3 regions of the Ensifer sp. ENS10 genome follow, and region 2 is predicted to be linked to each of the others. Evidence: riboswitches for the same ligand, from Rfam matches in the RefSeq annotation. Region 2 holds a riboswitch; each other region holds the start of a gene.
The links. A riboswitch is a leader RNA that binds a small molecule or an ion and turns the genes downstream of it on or off. The one in region 2 is predicted to bind cobalamin.
Positions count from the first base shown of each region.

Region 1: another riboswitch for cobalamin. It lies ahead of IB265_RS11520 (CbtB-domain containing protein); the one in region 2 lies ahead of IB265_RS09095 (DUF1636 domain-containing protein).
Region 3: another riboswitch for cobalamin. It lies ahead of bluB (5,6-dimethylbenzimidazole synthase); the one in region 2 lies ahead of IB265_RS09095 (DUF1636 domain-containing protein).

Region 1 covers NZ_JACVAS010000002.1:942,770-946,582, forward strand. The annotation lists gene IB265_RS11505 (DUF1772 domain-containing protein) at 1-151, opposite strand, end outside; gene IB265_RS11510 (NAD(P)H-binding protein) at 148-978, opposite strand; gene IB265_RS11515 (TetR/AcrR family transcriptional regulator) at 1,082-1,774, shown strand; cobalamin riboswitch at 1,773-2,036, shown strand; gene IB265_RS11520 (CbtB-domain containing protein) at 2,078-2,254, shown strand; gene IB265_RS11525 (CbtA family protein) at 2,450-3,247, shown strand; gene IB265_RS11530 ((2Fe-2S)-binding protein) at 3,298-3,813, opposite strand, start outside.
Region 2 covers NZ_JACVAS010000002.1:444,174-447,986, forward strand. The annotation lists gene IB265_RS09085 (ABC transporter substrate-binding protein) at 1-65, opposite strand, end outside; gene IB265_RS37720 (ABC transporter ATP-binding protein) at 1-936, opposite strand, end outside; gene IB265_RS09095 (DUF1636 domain-containing protein) at 1,097-1,510, opposite strand; cobalamin riboswitch at 1,615-1,831, opposite strand; gene IB265_RS09100 (DUF1330 domain-containing protein) at 2,047-2,340, shown strand; gene aspT (aspartate-alanine antiporter) at 2,862-3,813, shown strand, end outside.
Region 3 covers NZ_JACVAS010000002.1:194,591-198,403, reverse strand. The annotation lists gene IB265_RS07900 (phytanoyl-CoA dioxygenase family protein) at 1-555, shown strand, start outside; gene IB265_RS07895 (SDR family oxidoreductase) at 645-1,457, shown strand; cobalamin riboswitch at 1,599-1,811, shown strand; gene bluB (5,6-dimethylbenzimidazole synthase) at 1,857-2,552, shown strand; gene IB265_RS07885 (DUF2865 domain-containing protein) at 2,670-3,776, opposite strand.

The sequences.
Region 1 (3,813 bases), 500 kb from region 2:
CGTTGATGGCGTTCATCGCGGCGATCCCCTGCTCCGGCGGCAGCCGCGACAAGGCTTGCATGATGCAGACCGAAAAGATGAAGAACAACCCGGCCATCAGGCCGGAACCGATCGCGGCGGCAAACGCCAGAGCGGGGATCAGCGGGATCATGCGGCAATACTCCAGACACCAGTTGCTGCGGTCTCGCGGGCGTAGGTTGCAAAGTCGCGCGGCCGCCGCCCAAGCACGCGCTCGACGTCAGACGTCACACTCGAATTGCGCCCGTCGAGCACCGAGGTGAAGAGATAGCGGATGAGTTCGACATAGTCATCAGGCACACCGTCAGCCTGCAATTGCGCGGCGAAGTCGCCAACCGGCACGGCCTGATAGGAGATCGGGCGTTTGGCCGCGGCAGCGATCTCGGCCACGGCTTCAGCAAAGGTCATCAGCCGCGGGCCGGTCAGAGAATAGACCTTGCCGACATGATCATCGTCGAGAAGCGCTTCAACCGCGACGTCAGCGATGTCGTCGCAGCTGACGAAAGGCTCGGTGACTGTATCCACGGGCAGGAAGACCGAACCGCTTGAGACCCCCTCGGCCAGGAAGCCTTCGTTGAAGTTTTCGAAGAACCAGCTCCCCCGAACGATCGTCCAGTCAGCGCCGGAGGCCTGCAATTCGCGCTCGGCCGCTTCCGCCTCGTCCTCGCCGCGCCCCGACAAGAGCACCAGCCGCCTGATGCCGGCGCCCACGGCAAGGCTTGCGAACTTGCGGATGGTCTCAACAGAGCCGGGCACCGCCAGATCGGGCTGGTAGCAGACATAGATGCGATCGACATTTTCGAGCACAGGCGCCCAGGTCGCCTCGTCCGTCCAGTCAAAGGACGGTGATGCCGAGCGGGCGCCGATGCGCACCGCAACACCCCGCTCTTGAAGGCGCTCAGCCACCCGCCGCCCCGTCTTGCCGGTACCGCCCAAAACCAGTGTGACTTTCTGAGACATCGTTTCCTCCTAAGGTTCATCAACAAACATGAGCATCTCTCACATTTGCAAATGTGATAAATCCTCGTATTTTAAGAGTCAAGCCAAAATGTGAGCATCACTCATGATTTCAGAAACAAGCCCATCCGCGGTTCCCGCCGAAGACGAAACCGCCCTGCGCCGGACACCCAGCCAGAAACGCAGCCGCGAGCGCGTCGAACAGATCCTAGCCTGCGCGACGGCGCTCATTCAGGAAAAGGGCAGCGACGCCATGCGCATGAGCGAAGTTGCTGAAAAGGCTGGAATTTCGATCGGATCGCTCTACCAGTACTTCCCCGACAAGGCGGCGATCGTGCGCACGCTGGCCGAGCGCTACAATGCCATGTGCAACGAGTGCATCGCGGCCGAGCTTGCCAAGGTCACATCGCTCGCAGAACTGCGCGACGCCTTCTGCGTGCTGTTCGACATCTACTACGACATGTTTCTGGCCGAGCCCGTCATGCGCGACATCTGGTCGGCAATGCAGGCCGACAAGGCGCTGCGCGAGATCGATCTTCTGCAAAGCCGCGCCGGCGGAAAACTGCTTGCCGATGTCTGGGCCCGGCTTGTGCCCGAAACCCCGCGCGAAACCATCGACAGTGCCGCTTTCCTGATCATGCATCTCGGCGATTGCACCATGCGGCTTGCGGTGTCGGTCGATCGCGCCGAGGGCGACCGCATCGTCGAGGCCTATAAACGCATGATCATCCGCGATTTTGTCGCGGATGGACCGGGCGGCGGCGCAAGTCCAATTGACATATTAGGGGTGCGATCCTAATCATCAGAGATCGATTGGTTCCCGGGACACGAACGTGTTTCGGGAGTAAACGGGAACGTGACGGATGGACCCATGCTGGGCATTCACATCACGGCCGACCCCGCGACTGTAGAGCGACGTCGATCTGCCATTCCGGAGCGATCCGGAAGAAGCCACTGGAAGAGACCACGAGAGGGTGGTCGATCTGGGAAGGCGAGGCTGATCCAGGGCTTCCCGCCCAGCGCCGTGAGCCAGGAAACCTGCCACTCGATACGGGCATAGGGCCCACACCGGGAATTTCCCGATGCCATCACGGAGGTTGTCATGGCTACGTCTACTGTTTCGAGCATTCCGCTCTCCCTCAGCGATCGTCTGACCGCTGGCGTCATCGCGCTTTTCATCGGCGCATTCCTCGTCTTCGGTGCCGGCCTTGCCAATTCGGCCGTGCTGCACGACACCGCGCACGACACCCGCCACTCCTACGGCTTCCCCTGCCACTAAGACGATGTTCCGGAACGTAACTCACGTTCCGCATCGAAGTGTCTGCGGACATGAACGCATCCGGCCTGTGCCGGATGTCGGTGTTTGTGCATGCCGGTTTCGTCCGGCGCGCAACGGCCATCCGCATGGCAGAACGGGAAGGCTTGCAAACCACGCCGCAGCGCGTGGCTTTTGCCGTTATCGAGGGACTTCAAGATGATTGTCAGAACGCTTCTGGCCGCGATCGTGGCTGGACTGATTGCCGGTGTCTTCATGACCGGCGCCCAGGAATTTCGGGTAACCCCGCTGATCCTGCATGCGGAGGAATTCGAAGGCGAGGCTCCGGCCGCAACCGAACAGCCCGCTGCACAGCCTGGAACGACGCAACCCGCCGCCGAGGGCCATGACCAGCATTCGTCGCTGAAGGCGGTCTCACCGCTTTCCGCCATGCTCGATGCCCTGTCGCCGATCACGCCAGCCTATGCGCATGAGGGCGAACACGAGGAAGGCGGCATCATGTTCGGTATGAGCCGGTTCTCCGGCACACTCATTGCCAACCTCGTCACCGGCTCCGGCTTCGGCCTGCTCCTGGCCGGCGTCAGCCTGGTGATCGGCTACCCGATCACGCTTAGGAACGGCGCGCTCTGGGGCGCCTGCGGCTGGCTTGCCGTGCACATGCTGCCGGCAATCGGCCTGCCGCCGGAACTGCCGGGTTTCCCGGCCGCCGAACTCGGCGACCGCCAAACCTGGTGGCTGGCGACCGTCGCCCTCTCCGCAGTCGGTCTCTATCTCGTCGTCCTGCGCGAAGAAATCGTGTCCAAGGTCGTCGGCCTCGCGTTGATCGCCGCGCCGCACGTCTACGGCGCGCCGCAGCCGGTCGATATTACGAGCAACGTTCCGGCCGTGCTCGGCGCCGAGTTTGCGGTTGCCGCACTCGCCACCACGCTCGCCTTCTGGATCGTGCTTGGCGTCGTCTCCGGCTTCATCAACGAGCGTTTCGCGAGAGCAAACTGATCCGGCCGATCACGCCCCCCCATGGGCACCTGAACAAACGACGGCGGGGTTCAGGCCCCGCCGTTTTGCATGAGATGCGCGGCCAGCCGCGCGCGGCGATCGTCCGGCTCCAGCAGGACGCAGGTATCGCAGAAGCTGCCACCCTCCGTTTGGAAGTAGAGGCAACAGCCGCAACGGATCCGATATTGGCGCGACAGTTGCGCGCCGCTTGCCGGATCGACCGCGGAGATCTCCTCGTAGCAGAGCTCTTCCGAGAACAACCGCGAGCCCCGCCGCTTGACGATCGCAAGCGCCTCGGCCATGCCGCGCGCCTCGTCACCGATCGCGCGACCGATCTCCAGGAACGCTCCGGCAAGGGAATCCGCTGCCAGCCGCCACTGCGCCCCGGAAGAAAGCCCGGTGCGCTTTTTCAGGACCGCGATGACCGGCGCCAGATGGGCCGTGAAGCCGCGCTCGAAAGCGCTGATGCCTTCGGCATGCTGCGGCCCTTCCGCCACACCGAGGCGGAAATGATAACGCTTGCCGGCAACTTCCCGATCATGGTGAAGGCGGGTCCACTCTTCGAA
Region 2 (3,813 bases):
GTCTTCCAGCCGGAAACGCCGGTGTAGCCGACCATGTGGTCCTGCAGTTTCAGCGCCAGCATCATCTCGACCAGATTGACGTCGTTGGCGATCGCCCGCTTCGGCGCGGCATCGAAGGTCACCTCGCGGTTGCAGCTCTTGACGGTGACCGGATAGGCGAGCGCCGGCACAGCAGTGGCGATGAGAAACAGGAAGGCAGAGGAGGCAATGTTGATCTTCATGAAATGGATCCCGAGGAAGTGAAAAGGAGAAACGGGCGGTGCCGGCAACGGCGGTGCTGTGGGCGGTGGCGGTGACACCGAAGGCGGAGGACAGCGCCCGCGGGCTCAGCACCGCGTCGGGTGTGCCAAAGGCGGTGAGCCGCCCCGCCGTCACGATCGCCACGTCAGTCGCGAATTCGGCGGCGAGATTGATGTCGTGCAGCGTCGATACGATCGTCAGCTTCAGCGTCTGCAAGAGCTCGAGGATTTCGAGCTGGTGGCGGATGTCGAGATGGTTGGTCGGCTCATCGAGGATGATGATGCGCGGCTCCTGGGCAAGCGCCCGGGCAATCAGCACCCGCTGTTTCTCGCCGCCCGAGAGCGTCGAGAACTGGCGGCCGGCCAGATGGGCGAGATCGAGATGGGAGAGCGCGTGCTGCACGCGCTCACGGTCGGTGTCCGTCCAGCCGTTGAGCCCCTCCCGCCGCGGGATGCGGCCCATCATCACCACGTCGCGCACGCTGAAGGGAAAATCGCCGGGCATTTCCTGAAGCACGACGGCGATCGTTTTCGCCGCTTCGCGCGCCGAGGTCGACCAGAGGTCGACGCCGTCGACCTCGATGCGGCCCGCATTCGGCTGCACCGCCCGGTAAAGGCAGCGCAGAAGCGAGGTCTTGCCGGCCCCGTTCGGCCCGAGGATCGCAAGCCGGCTGCCCGCCTCGATCGCGAAGTCCATGTCGTCGACCAGCTTCAACCCCGGGCGCGGCCCCCAGCAAAGCCCCTTAACGCGAAGGGCGGCTCCTGTTGCGGTGCAGGTCATGGTCTGATCCCACCCCGGCAGCGCCACGCGTCCATCCCCGACGCACCAAACGCGCTTGAGCGCATGCGTGTCGCACTCATTGGAAATGGCCCGCAACGTCTTCGGAGACGAGCATGGCCGCCGGGATGCGGGCGAGCGTCTTGCCCTTCAGTCCGCGCGGCCGTTCGGCAGCCCGCGTCATGCCGTCGCCGCGCTCCACATAGGTGGCGGCAAAGCGGACGAGATCGTCGATGTCCTCTTCCGGCGAAATGTCGCCAAAGAGATAGGTCGCCTTGCCCGTCGCCTGGAAGGCGATGGTGCAGGGGCGCGTGCATGCCGCCATGCAGACCGTGCCGGCAATCGAGAAATCACTATCGAGCGGCGCGCCGAGGGCGGCAATGCTGCGGTTGAGCCGCTTTATCAGCTCGGCGCCCGGCATGCAGGGGCCGCCGGTAAAGCGGCAATCGGTGCAGACCGTTATCTTATGCTGTCTTGAAGTCGGCTCAGCCATTCTCTCTCTCCGCCGGACTGACGGCAAGAGATGGCGAAGCGGCAGGGTGACGGAAAACCGTCGCGCGAAAGCCAGTTCTTTTCCATCGGAACACCCCGTCCGTTGTGGTTGATCGGTTCGATGGCAGGTCTCCTGGCTCGCGGGTCGCGGCGCATCCACGTCTTCCCGGCCTTTGGCCAGTGACATGGTGTGAATGCGCTGTCCGCTCACAGTTGCGGGGGCAGCCACGGTTTCGGTCCCGTCAGGGTCGTCCGTTCCGTGTTCCCTTTTCAGCCGCTTCCGCATTGTCGCGGACGCAGCACCATCGCGCTCTTCCTCGCATGAATCGGCAGCGGATACAACCGATGGGGTTGGGCGGCCGGGATCTATCAACATGCCGCGTTTCGTCATGTACCGACTGTTATAAAATAACATAACAACAATCAACAAGGAAATGATCCTAAGTCACCCTGCCGGCCGCCGCGGGCGAGAGTCTCGCCTGACGGCGACGACCGGCGTATCCTTGCTCCTTGGCTTGTCGGGAAAGGAGCTCTGCCATGGCTGCCTATTTGATCGCCGATGTCGATATCACCGATGCAGCGACCTTCGAGGAATACAAAAGAGAGGTGCCGGCGACGGAGGCCCGCTATGGCGGGCGTTATCTCGGCCGCGGTGGCGCAACCCGGGTGCTTGAAGGCGACTGGGAACCGCACCGGCTCGTCATCCTTGAGTTCCCGGACATGCAAGCCTTGCTCTCCTGGTACCAATCGCCGGACTATCAGCGCCTGAAGGCGATCCGTGAGCGCTGTGCCAGGACACGGATCATAGCACTCGAAGGCGTCGCCATCTGAAGCGGAGCGCAAGACTGGCCGCAATTGCCGGCCTTGCTCGTGAAACGAACGGATGAGCGCCCCCGTCACTTCAAGCTTCGCGGCGCGCGGATGAAGCAACTGCGGGGGCATGTGCTCCGGGTCCATCGACATGCGGCGTTTCGTCATGTCCATCCGTTATGCGATAACATAGAAATACAATGCCAGAGTTGAATAGCCGGCGAAATCCGCCGTAGTGGGACCGTGTGCCTTCATCGGGACCGGCGCGCCGCCGCCCTCCCGAACTTGCCTTCGCACGACCGCCCGACCCGACGCTTTCGGACCGATGCCGCGCAGCGCTCATCAGCCCCCACTGGCCGCAAAAGCCAGAAATTTAACGTACGTTACGCTCACGTAACCCCAAGGCCGTTGAGAAAATCAGCAGCCGAAGCGACAATTGCCAAAGCTAGGATTGGGCATCGACAAGCCACCGATAAAATCAACTTAGCCGCGCAAGTCCCGAAATGAAGTGATGGCAACGCAACTTTCTACAGGGGATGGCAGTGAATCCAATTGACTTCTTCGTCGAGACGCTTCGGACCTATCCGCCGGTCGCCGTCTTCCTCGCCCTCGGCATCGGTTTCCTGATCGGGCCCATCAAGGTCGCGGGGTTCAATCTCGGAAACGTCACCGCTACGCTTCTGGCGGGTGTTCTCATCGGGCAGCTGGGCATCCAGGTTTCCGGTGATCTGAAGTCCACCTTGTTCCTGATCTTCCTGTTCGCCGTCGGCTACGGTGTCGGCCCGCAATTCGTGCGCGGCTTGAGCACCGATGGGCCGAAACAGATTGCCTTTGCGCTGTCTGTCCTGGTGCTGTGCCTCATCGTTCCCTATCTCTGCGCGCTGATCGCCGGGCTTCCGCTTGGCTACGGCGCCGGCATGTATGCCGGGTCGCAGACGATCTCGGCTGCGATCGGCGTTGCCACGGACCAGATCAATTCGCTCGGGCTGACGCCGGAGCAGGCCAAGACCTTTGCCGACCAGATTCCGATTGCCTATGCGGTCACCTACATCTGGGGCACGATCGGCTCTGCCATCATCCTCGCCCAGCTTGGCCCAAAACTTCTCGGCATCGATCTTCCGGCGGCCTGCAAGGAGTATGAGGCCAAGCTCGGCGGCGGCACCGAGAGCAGCGAACCCGGCATCACCCGCGCCTATCATGATTTCGGCCTTCGGGCCTATCGGATCGACGAAGCAAGCGGGCTAACCGGAACGCCGGTCAAGAACCTGCTTCCCGGCATTCGCGTCTTCGTCGAGCGCCTGCGAAGAGGCGATCAGATCATCGAAGCGGATGGCAACACCGTGCTGCAGCCGGGCGACGTCGTCGCCTTCTCGGGCAGGCGCGCCCTGCTCGTCGAAAACCTGGACAGCAAGCTGACGGAGGTCGAGGACAAGGAGCTTCTGAACGCGGAGGCCGAGATCGTCGACGTCTACGTGACCAGCAAGGCGCTGGCCG
Region 3 (3,813 bases), 250 kb from region 2:
ACCCTGCAAGGGGCGGTCGCCCATTGCGACATGCCGCTTGAAAGCGGGCCGACCCTGTTTTTGCCCTATAGCCAGACCTATGTGCCGGGTTATCTGGCGCTCAATCGGCCGGAGTTCCGGGCCTATTTCGACGAGCATCATGTCCAGCTTCCGCTCGAGAAGGGCGATGTGGTCTTCTTCAATCCGGCGCTCTTCCACGCCGCCGGCAACAACCGCTCCACCGACATCCGCCGCGTGGCGAACCTGCTGCAGGTGTCCTCGGCCTTTGGCCGGGCGATGGAAACGGTCGATCGGCTGACGATGAGCGCGACGCTCTATCCGGCCTTGAAGGCGTTGCTGGCGAAGGGCAAGCTGACCGAAGCGGAAGCGGCCAATGCCATCGCGTCCTGCGCCGAGGGCTATTCCTTCCCAACCAATCTCGACCGCGATCCGCCGCTTGGCGGGCTGGCGCCGAAGACCCAGGCGCAGTTGATGCGCGAGGCACTGGCCGCAGGAACGAGCGAGCAGGATTTTCAGTCGGCACTCGACGCGCAGGCGAAGCGCAAGCTGAGCTGACGGGTCAGTCTCACAATTGACAGGCTCCCGGTGCGTTTCGCTCGGGAGCCGTAGCTGTTTCACACGATCATCTGCGAGGGAGGAACTCGATGAACGGACAGATGCAAGGCAAGATCGCCATCGTCACCGGCGGCACGCAAGGGCTGGGCGCAACGATCGCCGGTCTATTCGCCGAACGCGGTGCGGCGGGTATCGTCATTTGTGGACGCAATACCGCCAAGGGAAAGGCGAAGGCCGAAGAAATCGGCAAGGCAAGCGGCGCGAAAGTGGTCTATGTCGAGGCCGATCTTGAAAAGGTGGACGACGCGCGCAAGGTCGTTGCCGCCTGCGATGCGGAATTCGGTCGGGTCGATGCGCTGGTCAATGCCGCCGCCATCACCGATCGCGGCACGATCCTGGACACGACACCGGAACTCTTCGACCGGATGTTCGCCATCAATGTGCGGGCGCCGTTCTTCCTGATGCAGGAGACGGTGAAGGTGATGCGGCGCGAGCGAACGGAAGGCACCATCGTCAATATCGGCTCGATGTCGGCAATGGCCGGGCAGCCCTTCATTGCGGCCTATTGCTCGTCGAAAGGCGCTCTGGAGACGCTGACCAAGAACACTGCCTATGCGCTTCTGCGCAACCGCATCCGCGTCAACGGCCTGAATATCGGCTGGATGGCTTCCGAAGGCGAGGACCGCATCCAGCGCGAATTTCACGGCGCTGCCGCGGATTGGCTCGAAAAGGCGGCCGCCAGCCAACCCTTCGGCAGGCTCGTCGATCCGGCCGAGGTGGCGCGAGCCTGCGCCTACCTGTCTTCGGCGGAATCCGGGCTGATGACCGGATCGGTGATCTGCTTCGACCAATCGGTCTGGGGCGGCTATGACGGTTCGCCCCATCCGGTGGCGCCGCTCTAGATCACGAAGATTTTGGGTCGGATCGATCCAAAATCATAAACGTGATCGGTCCTTAGAAGTTAGAGCGGAATGCGGGCGGAAAACTGCGTGCACTTTTCCTCATCCCGCTCTGACGGGCGCTTGTCTTTCGCTGGTGGCTGTGCCCTTATGACGCCGTCAGGTGCCCGCGCAAGCGGGAGAATCGGGAATCCGGTGTCATTCCGGAACGTGCCCAACGCTGTGACGGGGACGGTCGCCTCTACAAGTGCCTTGAATTGATTCAAGGTTTTGCCACTGGATCTTAAATCGATCTGGGAAGGTGAGGCGACCGGTTGAACCGAAGTCAGAAGACCGGCCTGGCGAGATAGACCGAACCCCGCGCGGACGGCGGGAGGTTTTCGCATTGTTGGGGATCGAACGATGCTGACTGAACCGAAGGGCGGCCTTGCGGCTGCCGGTGCCTTCTCGCTGGATGAGCGGGAGGCTGTCTACCGCGCTATCGAAACACGCCGCGACGTGCGCGACGAATTCTTGGCAGAGCCTCTTCCCGACGATCTGGTGAAACGCCTGCTTACGGCGGCGCACAGTGCACCGTCGGTTGGCTTCATGCAGCCCTGGAATTTCGTACTGGTGCGGGGGGCAGAAACGCGCGAGCGCGTCTGGCAGGCGTTTCGCCGCGCCAATGATGAGGCGGCGCTGATGTTCGAGGCAGAGCAGCAGACCAAATACCGCTCGCTGAAACTCGAAGGCATTCGCAAGGCACCGCTCAGCATTTGCGTCACCTGTGACCGCACGCGCGGCGGCGCCGTCGTTCTCGGCCGCACGCACAATCCGCAGATGGATGTCTATTCGACGGTTTGCGCCGTGCAAAACCTGTGGCTTGCGGCCCGCGCCGAAGGAGTTGGCGTCGGCTGGGTCAGCATCTTTCACGAGGCCGAGATCAAGGCGATCCTCGGCATTCCCGATCATATCGAGATCGTCGCCTGGCTCTGCCTCGGTTATGTCGATCGCCTTTACCAGCAGCCCGAACTGGCGGTGAAGGGATGGCGGCAACGCCTGCCGCTGGAAGAGCTGGTGTTTGAGGAAGGCTGGGGGAACTGCGGCGAGAGTTCCTAAAACCCGTCTCGCAAAAGTGCGCAGCGGTTTTGCGATAACGACGTGCGAAGTATCAAAAACTTAAAGTGCAATGAGCGAATCTAAAAGATCGCGACGGGCTTTAAGGCGGCGCCAGGATCAGTTCTGGACCGGTTGATAGGCCGGTCCCTTCGGGTGCTTCAGGTCGATCGAGGTTTCTTCCTGCGGCAGGAAGGTCGGGCCGACGACGCGCACCTTGCTCTTGGACGGGTCGTAGGGCCGCTCCTCGGCCGGCGCCTTGGCGGTCGTGGTGTCCGCCGGTTTCTTGGTTTCGATCACGACGATGGACGACTGATCGTCGCCGATCTTGGTGCCGGTCGTCTTCGGCGAGGTTGCGGCAGTCTGCGGTATCTGGCAGCCGCACATGCCAGGCTTGCTGATGCCGCGGGTGCGATAGGCAAACGCATTGGGCATTTCGGTATAGGGTAGCCCGGTCACGGCCGAGACCATCTGTTCGCTCTCTTCCGTGTTGATATCGTGGAAGTAGAGTTCCGTTTCGGCGCCAGGGCAGCGCGCCCGGCAGGCCTGTTCGTCACGCGGGAAGTCGGCCGGCGTCGCATCCGAGGAGATCGGGAAGAAGGCGCCGTCGCAGGTGCGCACGCACATGGTCCTGAGCGTTCCGCGGTAATAGCCATCCTGCGGCGCATAACTGTCTTCGTTATGCCCGAGCATCGGCCCGTAGGCGTCCTCAGGTGGCAGGTCGGCAATGATGTTGCGGTGCGTTTCGGGCTCTTCGGGCTCGACGCTGGCGAACTCCTCGCTGTCGCTGTAGCAGCCGTTGATTTCAAGCGCGGCAAGGATGCGGCGGCGGCTGTCTTCGCTGCCGCCGGCGACGATCTGCTCGCGCTCCGACTTCAGCATGCGCAGATTGTCTTCCATCTCGGCGATGAGGCTGTCGAGCTCCCCGCAGCTGTCGGGGTCGCCGCCATCGAAGGTGACGACGCTGCCGCCACCGCAGCCCGCGCGGCGGCGGTCGTTCTTCGCCCGGCGCAGCTCGATATTCTGTCGTGAGATGGCGCTGGCATAGTCCCGGGCATCCGCAGTGGTGGCGACCATGTCGGGCAGTTGCGCAAGCCGGGTATTCAGCCGGTCGCACACGGTCGATGCCAGCGAAGGATCGGCACCGACCAGGGCCAGCGGCACAAGCACCACAGCGACGTGTTTCAAGCGCGGGAACACGGGCGAAGTCTCTTCCTGATGCCGCATGATGCCGGCCTTCTGATATGGGCGGCTGCCAGCGGCA